DNA from 3 places in the Limnohabitans sp. TS-CS-82 genome. Region 1 is predicted to be linked to each of the others. Evidence: predicted binding sites of a transcription regulator. Region 1 holds the regulator's gene; each other region holds the start of a gene.
What was found. Region 1 encodes FNR, which switches genes on or off when oxygen is low (the NO sensors DNR and NnrR bind a similar motif). Its sites were predicted from a motif close to TTGATNNNNATCAA; they were not measured.
Positions count from the first base shown of each region.

Region 1 (3,278 bases):
CCCGCGCATTCAGATCTACACCATGATCTTGTTGGCTGTGACAGTGGGCTTGTTTGTGTCGTTGAGCTTGCGTACACCGTTCAAGGTTGACGTGGTGCGTGACCGCTCGACTTTGTCGCGCATCACGGAATACGGCACACTTGAAAATGTGTACCGTCTGCAAATCATGAACGCAGCGGAGAGCATTCAGACTTACCGCTTGTCAGTCAAAGGTTTGCCAGGTTTGAAAATCACGACCGATACCGAAGTCATGGTGGACCCTGCACAAGCCCGTTGGATTGTGTTGCGTGCCGATGTGCCTTATGGTTCTGTCGAGGGTGGCTCGCACAAAATCATGTTTGAAGTTCAGGCCTTGGGTACCGATGAGTTTGTGGTCGAAAAATCTGTGTTCATCGTTCCTAGGTAATGCATCATGAAACAAGAAACAACTGATACCAAAGCATGGTGGCAATATGGTCACGTTTGGCTCATCATCGCGGGCCCTGCTGCGGTCATTGTGGCGGGATTCATCACGTTGGCGATTGCCATTCGCGTGCCCGACCCCGTGGTGGCCGACGACTATTACCGCCGAGGCTTAGATATCAACAAAACCTTGGCGGCAGAAAAAGACATGCAGCTGGCACCCGCCATGCAGGCGCGTAACCATGTGGTGACGCCCAAAGCTGAGTCAGCCAAGCAAGAGACCCCCGCGAAAACCCCATGACTTGGCGCTGTCATTCGAGCCTAGACTGAACTCATTCCTGTTTAGGAGAATCAGAATGTTGGCTCAGCGAATGATGTGGATTGCATGGCCTGCTTTTTTAGTAGCAGGTGTTTTGGAAATGCTGGTGTTTGCGTTTGTAGACCCGCAAGATATGCAATGGTTTGGTCAGCCTATTGAGCTCTCACGACAAGGTGTCTATACCTTGTCGTTTTTTGTTTTCTGGATGGTCACGGCAGCCTCCAGCGCATTGACCACCTTGCTGTCGGTATCACCGTTTGAAATGAACCGTTGCCCGATGGTGCCAACAGAGCGACCTGATGGCTGCCCCAAGCAAGAGGTGTGTTGCGACCCTGTCGCTGTTTAAATAGGTTGGCAGGTTTGTGCGTTCACGATGAGCTTGAGCGCATCGGCATTCAAAATGCGCACATGGCGTTGTTTGACTTCTACGACGCCGTCTTCTACAAACTTTGAAAACGTGCGGCTCACCGTTTCGAGTTTGAGCCCAAGGTAGCTGCCAATATCTTCGCGCGTCATGCGCAAAATGAGTTCAGACTGAGAGAACCCTCTGGCGTGCAGGCGCTGCACCAAGTTCAACAAGAACGCCGCGAGACGCTCTTCTGCACGCATGCTGCCCAGCAGCAACATCACACCGTTTTCACGCACGATTTCTCGGCTCATGATTTTGTGGACATGGCGCTGCAGGGACGTGATTTCGCGCGACAGCTCTTCAATGCGATCAAAAGGCATCACGCACACTTCGGCGTCTTCCAGTGCCACCGCATCGCAGGTGTGGTGGTCGCTCACGATGCCGTCTAGACCGATGATTTCACCGGCCATTTGAAAACCCGTCACTTGGTCGCGGCCGTCCTCAGCAGAGATGCGTGTTTTGAAGAAGCCTGTGCGAATGGCGTACAGCGCATTGAACTTGTCACCATTCCTGAACAGGTTGTCACCACGTGCCACTTTGCGGCGTGTGGCCACCACTTCGTCCACACGCTCCATCTCGCTCTCGTTCAAGCCTAAAGGCATGCACAGTTCGCGCAAATTGCAATTGGAACAGGCGACTTTGATACTGGTGGAATTCATGGGGTCTGACAGTCGTTTGTGTTGATGCAGGTCAACTTTTTGCTGCGCCTGCACGCCTATTATGGAGCGCAAATTTAGGTGTGAACTTATGCATTCTCTTGTCCTCAATCCAGAACTTTTGCAGCGCTATGACGTGGCGGGGCCGCGTTACACCTCGTATCCCACGGCAGACCGATTTGTGGAGGCGTTTGGTGAGGCCGATTATTTGCAAGCGTTAGAGCAACGCCGCGATGGTGTGGGCGCCAAAGCCTATCCCTTGTCGCTGTATGTGCACATCCCGTTTTGCGAGTCACTGTGTTACTACTGCGCCTGTAACAAGATCATCACCAAACACCACGAGCGTGGCGCAGAGTATTTGCGCTACCTTGAGCGCGAGGTTGATCTAAACATTGCGCACCTTGGTCAAGGTCAAGTGGTGTCTCAATTGCACTTGGGTGGCGGTAGCCCGACGTTTTTGAGTGATGCAGAGTTGGCGCAACTCATGGCCATGCTGCGTCGCAACTTTCAGTTTGCGCCAGGCGGTGAATACTCGGTCGAGATTGACCCACGCACGGTGACGCGTGAGCGATTGGCCCACTTGGCGGAACTGGGCTTTAACCGCCTGAGCTTTGGCGTGCAAGACTTTGAGCCCGCCGTGCAAAAAGCGGTGCATCGTATTCAACCCGCTGAGCAAGTGTTTGACTTGGTTGCTGCTGCGCGCGAATTGGGTTTTGAATCCGTCAATGCCGATTTGATTTATGGCTTGCCCATGCAAACGCCAGAAACCTTTGAGCGCACTTTGGAAAAAATCACCCAACTGCGTCCCGACCGCATTGCCTTGTATGCCTATGCGCACTTGCCCGAGCGCTTCAAGCCACAGCGTCGCATCCATACGCAAGACTTGCCGCCTGCGGCTTCGAAGCTGGTCATGTTGTCCAGCGCGATGCGTGTGTTGGTGGAGGCCGGTTATGTGTACGTGGGCATGGACCACTTTGCCTTACCCAACGACGCGCTGGCTGTGGCCAAGCGCCAAGGCCGCTTGCACCGCAACTTTCAAGGCTACAGCACGCAGCCCGATTGCGATCTGATTGCCTTGGGTGTTTCTTCCATCGGTCGCGTGGGCCCCACCTTCAGTCAAAACGTCAAGACCTTGGACGAGTATTACGACTTGCTCAACCAAGGCCGTTTGCCCGTGGCACGTGGCATGGCTTTGTCGCGTGATGACTTGGTGCGTCGCACCGTCATCATGGCACTGATGTGCCAAGGTAGCGTGCTGTTTGAATCGGTCGAGTTGGCGCACTTGGTGGACTTCAAAAAATACTTCGCAGCAGAGATGGAAAGCTTGGCCACCATGCAAGCGCAGGGCTTGTTGACCATGGACGATGCGGGCATTCACGTGACCGAGCTGGGTTGGTTCTTTGTGCGTGGCGTCGCCATGGTCTTTGACAAATACCTGCAAGCCGACAAGAACCGCGCAAGGTTCTCTAAAATCATCTGATGAACACAACTT
Region 1 covers NZ_PTQX01000007.1:121,560-124,837, forward strand. The annotation lists gene ccoG (cytochrome c oxidase accessory protein CcoG) at 1-406, shown strand, start outside; gene C5F52_RS15145 (FixH family protein) at 413-703, shown strand; gene C5F52_RS15150 (hypothetical protein) at 759-1,067, shown strand; gene fnr (fumarate/nitrate reduction transcriptional regulator Fnr) at 1,064-1,801, opposite strand; gene hemN (oxygen-independent coproporphyrinogen III oxidase) at 1,878-3,266, shown strand; gene C5F52_RS15165 (sulfite exporter TauE/SafE family protein) at 3,266-3,278, shown strand, end outside.

Region 2 (3,278 bases), on a different contig from region 1:
CAAGTGGGAATCCGCGCGGTCGACGGCGGCCTGTTCTCTAACTGGGCCACCACACAACTCAAAGCGGGCGACACCCTGCAAGTCATGCCGCCACAAGGCCGCTTTGGCGTGCAACGTGCGCGCGCTTTGCATCGCGTGGGCTTTGCCGCGGGCTCGGGCATCACGCCCATCTTGTCGATCATGGCCAGCACGCTGGAAAGTCAAGCTGAATCGAAATTCACCTTGGTCTATGGCAACCGGCACATGGCCAGCGTGATGTTCAACGAGGCGCTGCAGGACCTGAAAGACCGCTACCCCGACCGCTTGACCTTGATCCATATCTTGTCGCGCCAAGCCCAAGAAGTGCCCTTGCTGGAAGGGCGCATTGATGGCGGCAAAGTACGCGCCATCATCACGGCATTGCTGCCCGTGAAAAGTATGGACGAAGTGTTTGTGTGTGGCCCCGAAGCCATGATCGAAGCCACCGAAGCCGCGCTGATTGATGCGGGCGTGTCTGCCAAACGCGTGCATTCAGAGCGCTTCACCTCCAGCACACCGACAGCGCCCCGCAAGAGCAGCACCACGCAAACAGACCCGTCAAAAAATGCGATCCAACTGCGCATCGTCTTAGATGGCAAACCTTACGACATGACCATGGGCCCCGACGACCATGTGCTGGACGTGGCCCTCAACCACGGCTTGGACTTGCCCTATTCCTGCAAAGGTGGCGTGTGCTGCACCTGTCGCGCCAAGGTGATGGAAGGCAAGGTGGAGATGAGCAAAAACTTCACCCTCGAACCGTGGGAAATGGAACAAGGCTTTGTGCTGAGTTGCCAAGCACGCCCGACCACGGCCAGCGTGGTGGTGAGTTTTGATGAGCGCTAAGTTATCGCGTTGATCGCCCATGAAAAATGCCCTGCATTGCAGGGCATTTTTGTGAAAGCCTTGATACTTCGTGAGGTGCTTAGAAGCGGTAGCCCACGCCCACACCCACGATCACGGGGTCGAGTTTCAAGACGCCACCATTGGCACCATTGCTGGCATACACATTGGTTTTGATGTGCACTTTTTTCACATCCAAGTTAAAAGAAATTTGCTTGGTCAATGGAATGTCCACGCCCGCTTGGAACGCCGTGCCCCAAGTGTCGTTGTCCAAGGTATGGCCAGTCGTCAAGTTCACGTTGGTGATCTTTGTGTAGTTCAAACCTGCGCCCACGTAAGGCTTGTAACCCTTCAAATCGGTGAAGTGGTATTGCAAGGTCAAGGTGGGGGGCAAGTGGTTAAAGATACCAATCGCAGCACCGCCCGCAGACACGACTTGCTTTTGTGGCACCGCCAAAACCAACTCAGCAGCCACGTTTTTGTTGAAGAAATAGCTCACGTCTAATTCAGGAATGGTCTTGTCGTTGACACTCAAAGCGAGGTCAGGATTGGTGGCGCCTTTGTTGGCCATGTCCAAATGAGCGGCACGCACACGCACCAACCAAGGCGATTCTTGTGCGGCGACTTGACCGGCGACCAACATGCCAACAGCGGCGGCGATGATTATTTTTTTCATGATTTTTCTTTCTTAGACTCCGGGCTATTCCCGTGAGATCTATTTCAAATCAAGAAAGATCTGCCGCCATTGATGCGCATCAAAGCCGCACGCTGCGGCATTTGACCCAGGTCAAACAAACGCAGCCTAAGCGATCAAACCTAGGTTTTCACAAATGGACAAGGTCGCTGCGCTTTGGTTCATGCTGTAGAAATGCAAACCCGGTGCGCCAGCGCTGCGCAGCTGATCGCACAAGTCGGTCACTACCTCTAAACCAAAGGCTTTGATGGAGGCCATGTCGTCACCGTAGCCTTGCAAACGCAAGCGAATCCAACGTGGAATCTCTGCGCCACAGGCATCGGAGAAACGCAACAGTTGCGACGAACTGGTAATGGGCATGATGCCCGGCACGATGGGAATCTCAACGCCGAGTTTTTGCACATCGTCCACGAAACGGAAATACGCATCACTGTTGTAAAAGTATTGCGTGATGGCCGAGTCCGCGCCGGCCTTGACCTTGGTCGCAAAGGCTTGCAAGTCGGTTTCTGCCGATTTGGCTTGTGGATGAATCTCGGGGTAGGCCGCGACTTCGATGCCGAAATCGTCGCCCGTCTCAGCGCGGATGAAGGCCACCAAATCGCTGGCGTATTGAAACTCACCGCCCGCGCCATAGCCGCTGGGCAAATCACCACGCAAAGCCACCAAGCGCTTCACGCCCATGGCTTTGAATTCAGCCAACTGCTGACGCACGCTGTCGCGCGTGGCGCCAATGCACGAGAAGTGCGAGGCCGCCGCCATGCCTTCGCTCAAGATTTCTTTCAAGGTCAAAAGCGTACCGGCCTGCGTCGATCCGCCCGCACCGTAGGTGACCGAGCAAAACTGGGGCTTGAGGGGGTACAGCGCTTGGCGCACAGTGCGCAACTTGTCGGCCCCCTCTGGCGTTTTGGGTGGAAAAAACTCAATGCTCAAACTGTTGTTGACGATCATCTCTATCTCTCTTCTTGGCGCGTCAGGCGCGACGGGCACCGATCCAAAACTCTTGGTTGCCATCACCACCGGCAATGGCGCTGGGCCAATAGCCCAACACCTCTAAATTCAAACTCGCACAGGCTTCACGCAATCGCGCCTCCACCTGCACATAGCTGGCGGGGTCTTTGACCAAGCCACCTTTGCCAATGTCGCTGGGCTGCAATTCAAATTGCGGCTTCACCAACATCAGCAGCGCGCCGCCCTGTTTCAACAAAGGCAACAACGCGGGTAATACAAGGGTGAGCGAGATGAAAGACAAATCACCCACAACCAAATCAAAACCATCACGCGCATCAGGCACGCGCACATCGTCCGCTTCTAGCTCGCGGGCGTTGATACGCTCCACACACACCACACGCGCATCGTCACGCAAACGCGGATGCAATTGGCCGTGCCCCACATCGAGCCCCACAACTTGCGCAGCGCCTTGCTGCAACAAGCAGTCAGTAAAGCCACCTGTGCTTTGCCCCACATCGAGGCAACGCAAACCTTGGACGGTCAGGCCACTGCTGAGCAGCGCACCTTCCAGCTTCAAACCGCCGCGAGACACATAGCGCGCCTCTGCGTTGTCCAGCAAGCGCAGCTCGCTGGGCAATGGCAACTCGTCACCGTTTTTGGTCACGCGTTGCCACGGCTTGGTGCCCAAGCGCCACTCGACGCCCGAGGCAATGAGCCGCTGCGCTTGTGAGCGCGAAGCGGCCAAGCCACGGTCGACGAGAAGTTGGTCTGCGCG
Region 2 covers NZ_PTQX01000008.1:202,767-206,044, forward strand. The annotation lists gene paaE (1,2-phenylacetyl-CoA epoxidase subunit PaaE) at 1-864, shown strand, start outside; gene C5F52_RS16945 (OmpW family protein) at 944-1,537, opposite strand; gene metF (methylenetetrahydrofolate reductase [NAD(P)H]) at 1,664-2,503, opposite strand; gene C5F52_RS16955 (TlyA family RNA methyltransferase) at 2,526-3,278, opposite strand, start outside.
Region 2: the regulator FNR is predicted to act here: its motif matches at 1,607-1,620, upstream of C5F52_RS16945 (OmpW family protein).

Region 3 (3,278 bases), on a different contig from region 1:
CTTGTGTGTGAAGTACAAAGTGCCGATCATCATCACCTCGTTGGGTGCGCGTGAAGATGTGAACGAGGCGGCGCACAGCTATGGCGGCATCGTGATGCACGACGTGATCAACAACAAGTTTGCGAAAAAAGCGATCGAGAAGGGCGCCGATGGCCTGATTGCCGTGGCCTCCGGCGCGGGCGGACATGCTGGCGTGAAAAGCCCATTTGCTTTGATTCAAGAGATTCGCGAGTGGTTCGACGGCCCTGTCGCGCTGAGCGGCTCCATTGCCACGGGCGGCGCCGTGTTGGCTGCGCAAGCCATGGGGGCAGATTTCGCCTACATCGGTTCTGCGTTCATTGCGACAGAAGAGGCCCGTGCGGCAGAGGACTACAAACAAGCCGTGGTTGACAGCACCTCAGACGACATTGTGTTGAGCAACTTGTTCACCGGCGTGCACGGCAATTACTTGGCCCCGTCCATCCGCAACGCCGGCTTGGACCCCGAGAACTTGCCAGAGAGTGACCCCAGCAAAATGAATTTTGGTGGGGATGCCAAAAAAGCCTGGAAAGACATCTGGGGCTGCGGTCAAGGCATTGGCGCGATCAAAGCAGTGGTGCCGGCTGCCGAGTTGGTGGCACGTTTGAAGCGTGAGTACCAAGCGGCCAAGTCACGCATCACCGCCTGATCGCGAAGGTTTAGCGCAAGACCAACACAGGCACGCTGGCGTGTGTCAGCACTTGGTTGGTTTCGCTGCCCAACAACAAGCGCTTGATGCCGCGGCGGCCGTGCGAGGCCATCACGATCAAGTCGGCTTTTTGCTTTTTAGCCGTGGCGATGATGGCGTCTGACACGATGTCGGATTTCACCACTACAGGCTTGACGCTCACGCCTTTGGCCTTGCCCGCTTTGACCACGGTGTCGAGCATTTTTTGTGCGTCATCGGCCCACTGCTTTTCAATTTTTGCGACTTCGGTAGGGTTCAGTGGCAAAGAGCCTTCGAAATAACTTTGTGGGTAACGCGGCGTCACTTTGACAGCGACCAACTCAGCGCCACTCAAGGCGGCCAAGGCAATAGCGCTGGTGATGGCTTTTTTTGACAACGTGGATCCGTCGGTGGCGACCAAAATTCGTGTGTACATCAGTGACTCCTAAGTTATGAACAAGTTCAGCTTAGCGCTTGGGTTTTGCTGTGTCTTGACGTAAGTCAAGCTTAAGCAAGATGGACGCGCTAGGCTACAGCATATATGCATTCAGATTCATCGACGGCCCATTTGTTGGATGACCGCCACGAGTGGTTACGTTTTAGTCAAGCCCACGCGTCCACATCACTTCAAACCGCTGCCCAAGTGTGGGACTCGCATGTCGTGATTCAAGGCATGCACTGCGCCGCTTGTTCTTTTGCGATTGAAGATGCTTTGTTGGCGGTGCCTGGCGTGCAGTCGGCAGAGGTCAATGCCACGACGCACCGCGCAAAGATTGTCTGGTCGGAAGCGCTTGTCTCACCGTCGGTGTGGATGGCGGCCATTGCCAAAGCCGGCTACGGTGCTTTGCCTGCGGCTGACAGCACCTTGCGCCAAGCGCGGCAACTTGAAACGCGGCGCGCCTTGTGGCGTTGGTTGGTGGCTGGTTTTTGCATGATGCAAGTGATGATGTATGCCTATCCGGCCTATGTGTCAGGTGAGGGTGACATCACGCCAGACATGGTGTTTTTGTTGCGCTGGGCATCGTGGGTGTTGACCTTGCCGGTGGTGCTTTTTTCATGCGGGCCGTTTTTCAGCAATGCCTTGAGGGATATTCGCCAGCGTCGCATCAGCATGGACTTTCCAGTCGCTTTGGGCATGGTGATCACGTTTGCACTGAGTTCTGCGGCCACGTTCGAGCCTAACGGCATGTTTGGTGGCGAGGTGTATTACGACTCGTTGACCATGTTTGTGTTTTTCCTGTTGACCGGCCGCTGGCTGGAGTTGCGCCTGCGTGATCGCACCGCGGGCGCGCTTGAAGTTTTGATGAACCGCCTGCCCGACAGCGTGGAGCGTCAACAAGCCAATGGCAGCTTTGAGCGTGTTGCGGTGCGTCGCGTGTTGGTGAACGATGTGATTCGTGTGTTGGCTGGTGAAAGTTTCCCTGCGGATGGCATCGTCTTGCAAGGCCAAACCTTGGCGGACGAGGCCCTGCTCACGGGCGAGTCTCGCCCACAGTCTCGCGCTGTCAGTGACACCGTGGTGGCCGGTAGCCATAACTTGACCGCGACGGTGATGGTGCGCGTGACCCAAGTGGGGGAGGGCACGCAGTTCTCCAAAATTGTGGCCTTGATGGAAGATGCCTCGCTGCAAAAACCGCGTTTGGCGCAACTTGCCGACCGAGTGGCCAAGCCATTTTTAATCGGTGTTTTGGTCATGGCCACGCTGGCAGCGGTGGCCTGGTGGCCAAGCAACCCGAGCCACGCGCTGATGGTGGCGGTGGCGGTGTTGGTGGTGACGTGTCCATGCGCCTTGTCTTTGGCCACGCCTGCGGCCATGTTGGCTGCAGCGGGTACCTTGGCGCGTCACGGCGTGCTGGTGCGACGCATGCAGGCCTTGGAGTCATTGGCCAAGATTGACACCTTGATTTTTGACAAGACCGGCACCTTGACGCGTGACGGTCAGCGCATCACCCAAGTTTGGACGGCCGACGGCACAACGCCAGAACAGGCGCTCGCAACTGCCGTTGCTTTGGCACAGCATTCGGTGCATCCTTTGTCGCGTGCTTTGGTGGCAGCTCAGCATGACGTGGGCATTGCAGCTTCGCCCAACGTGGGCGATGTGCGCGAAGTGATGGGGCAAGGTCTGCAAGGTGGCGTTGGGCATACCTTCAAATTGGGGTCAGCCTCGTTTTGTGCGCCCAAGACCAAGGGAATACCCGAATACGCGCGAGCTTGCCAAGTACACTTGTGCGACGAAGACGCATGGATGGCCAGTTGGCAATTGTCAGAAGATGTGCGCGATGATGCGGCACAAACCATACAAGAACTTCAGGCCTTGGGCATGACGGTGTGGTTGTTGTCAGGCGATCAAGTTGAGGCTGTACAACGTGTGGCGCAGAGTGTGGGTATTTCGCATGCTGTGGGCGCGTGTTCACCGCAAGACAAATTGGCCCGCATGCAAGAGGCGCAAGCCCGAGGTGCGCAGGTGGCGATGGTCGGTGACGGGCTCAATGACGGACCGGTGTTGGCGGGGGCACATGTTTCCATGGCGTTTGGCAATGCGGTGCCTTTGGCGCAGTCGAAGTCAGATTTGGTCTTGATGGGCGGCAGCCTG
Region 3 covers NZ_PTQX01000004.1:295,875-299,152, reverse strand. The annotation lists gene C5F52_RS11300 (nitronate monooxygenase family protein) at 1-667, shown strand, start outside; gene C5F52_RS11295 (universal stress protein) at 678-1,121, opposite strand; gene C5F52_RS11290 (cation-translocating P-type ATPase) at 1,227-3,278, shown strand, end outside.
Region 3: the regulator FNR is predicted to act here: its motif matches at 1,177-1,190, upstream of C5F52_RS11290 (cation-translocating P-type ATPase).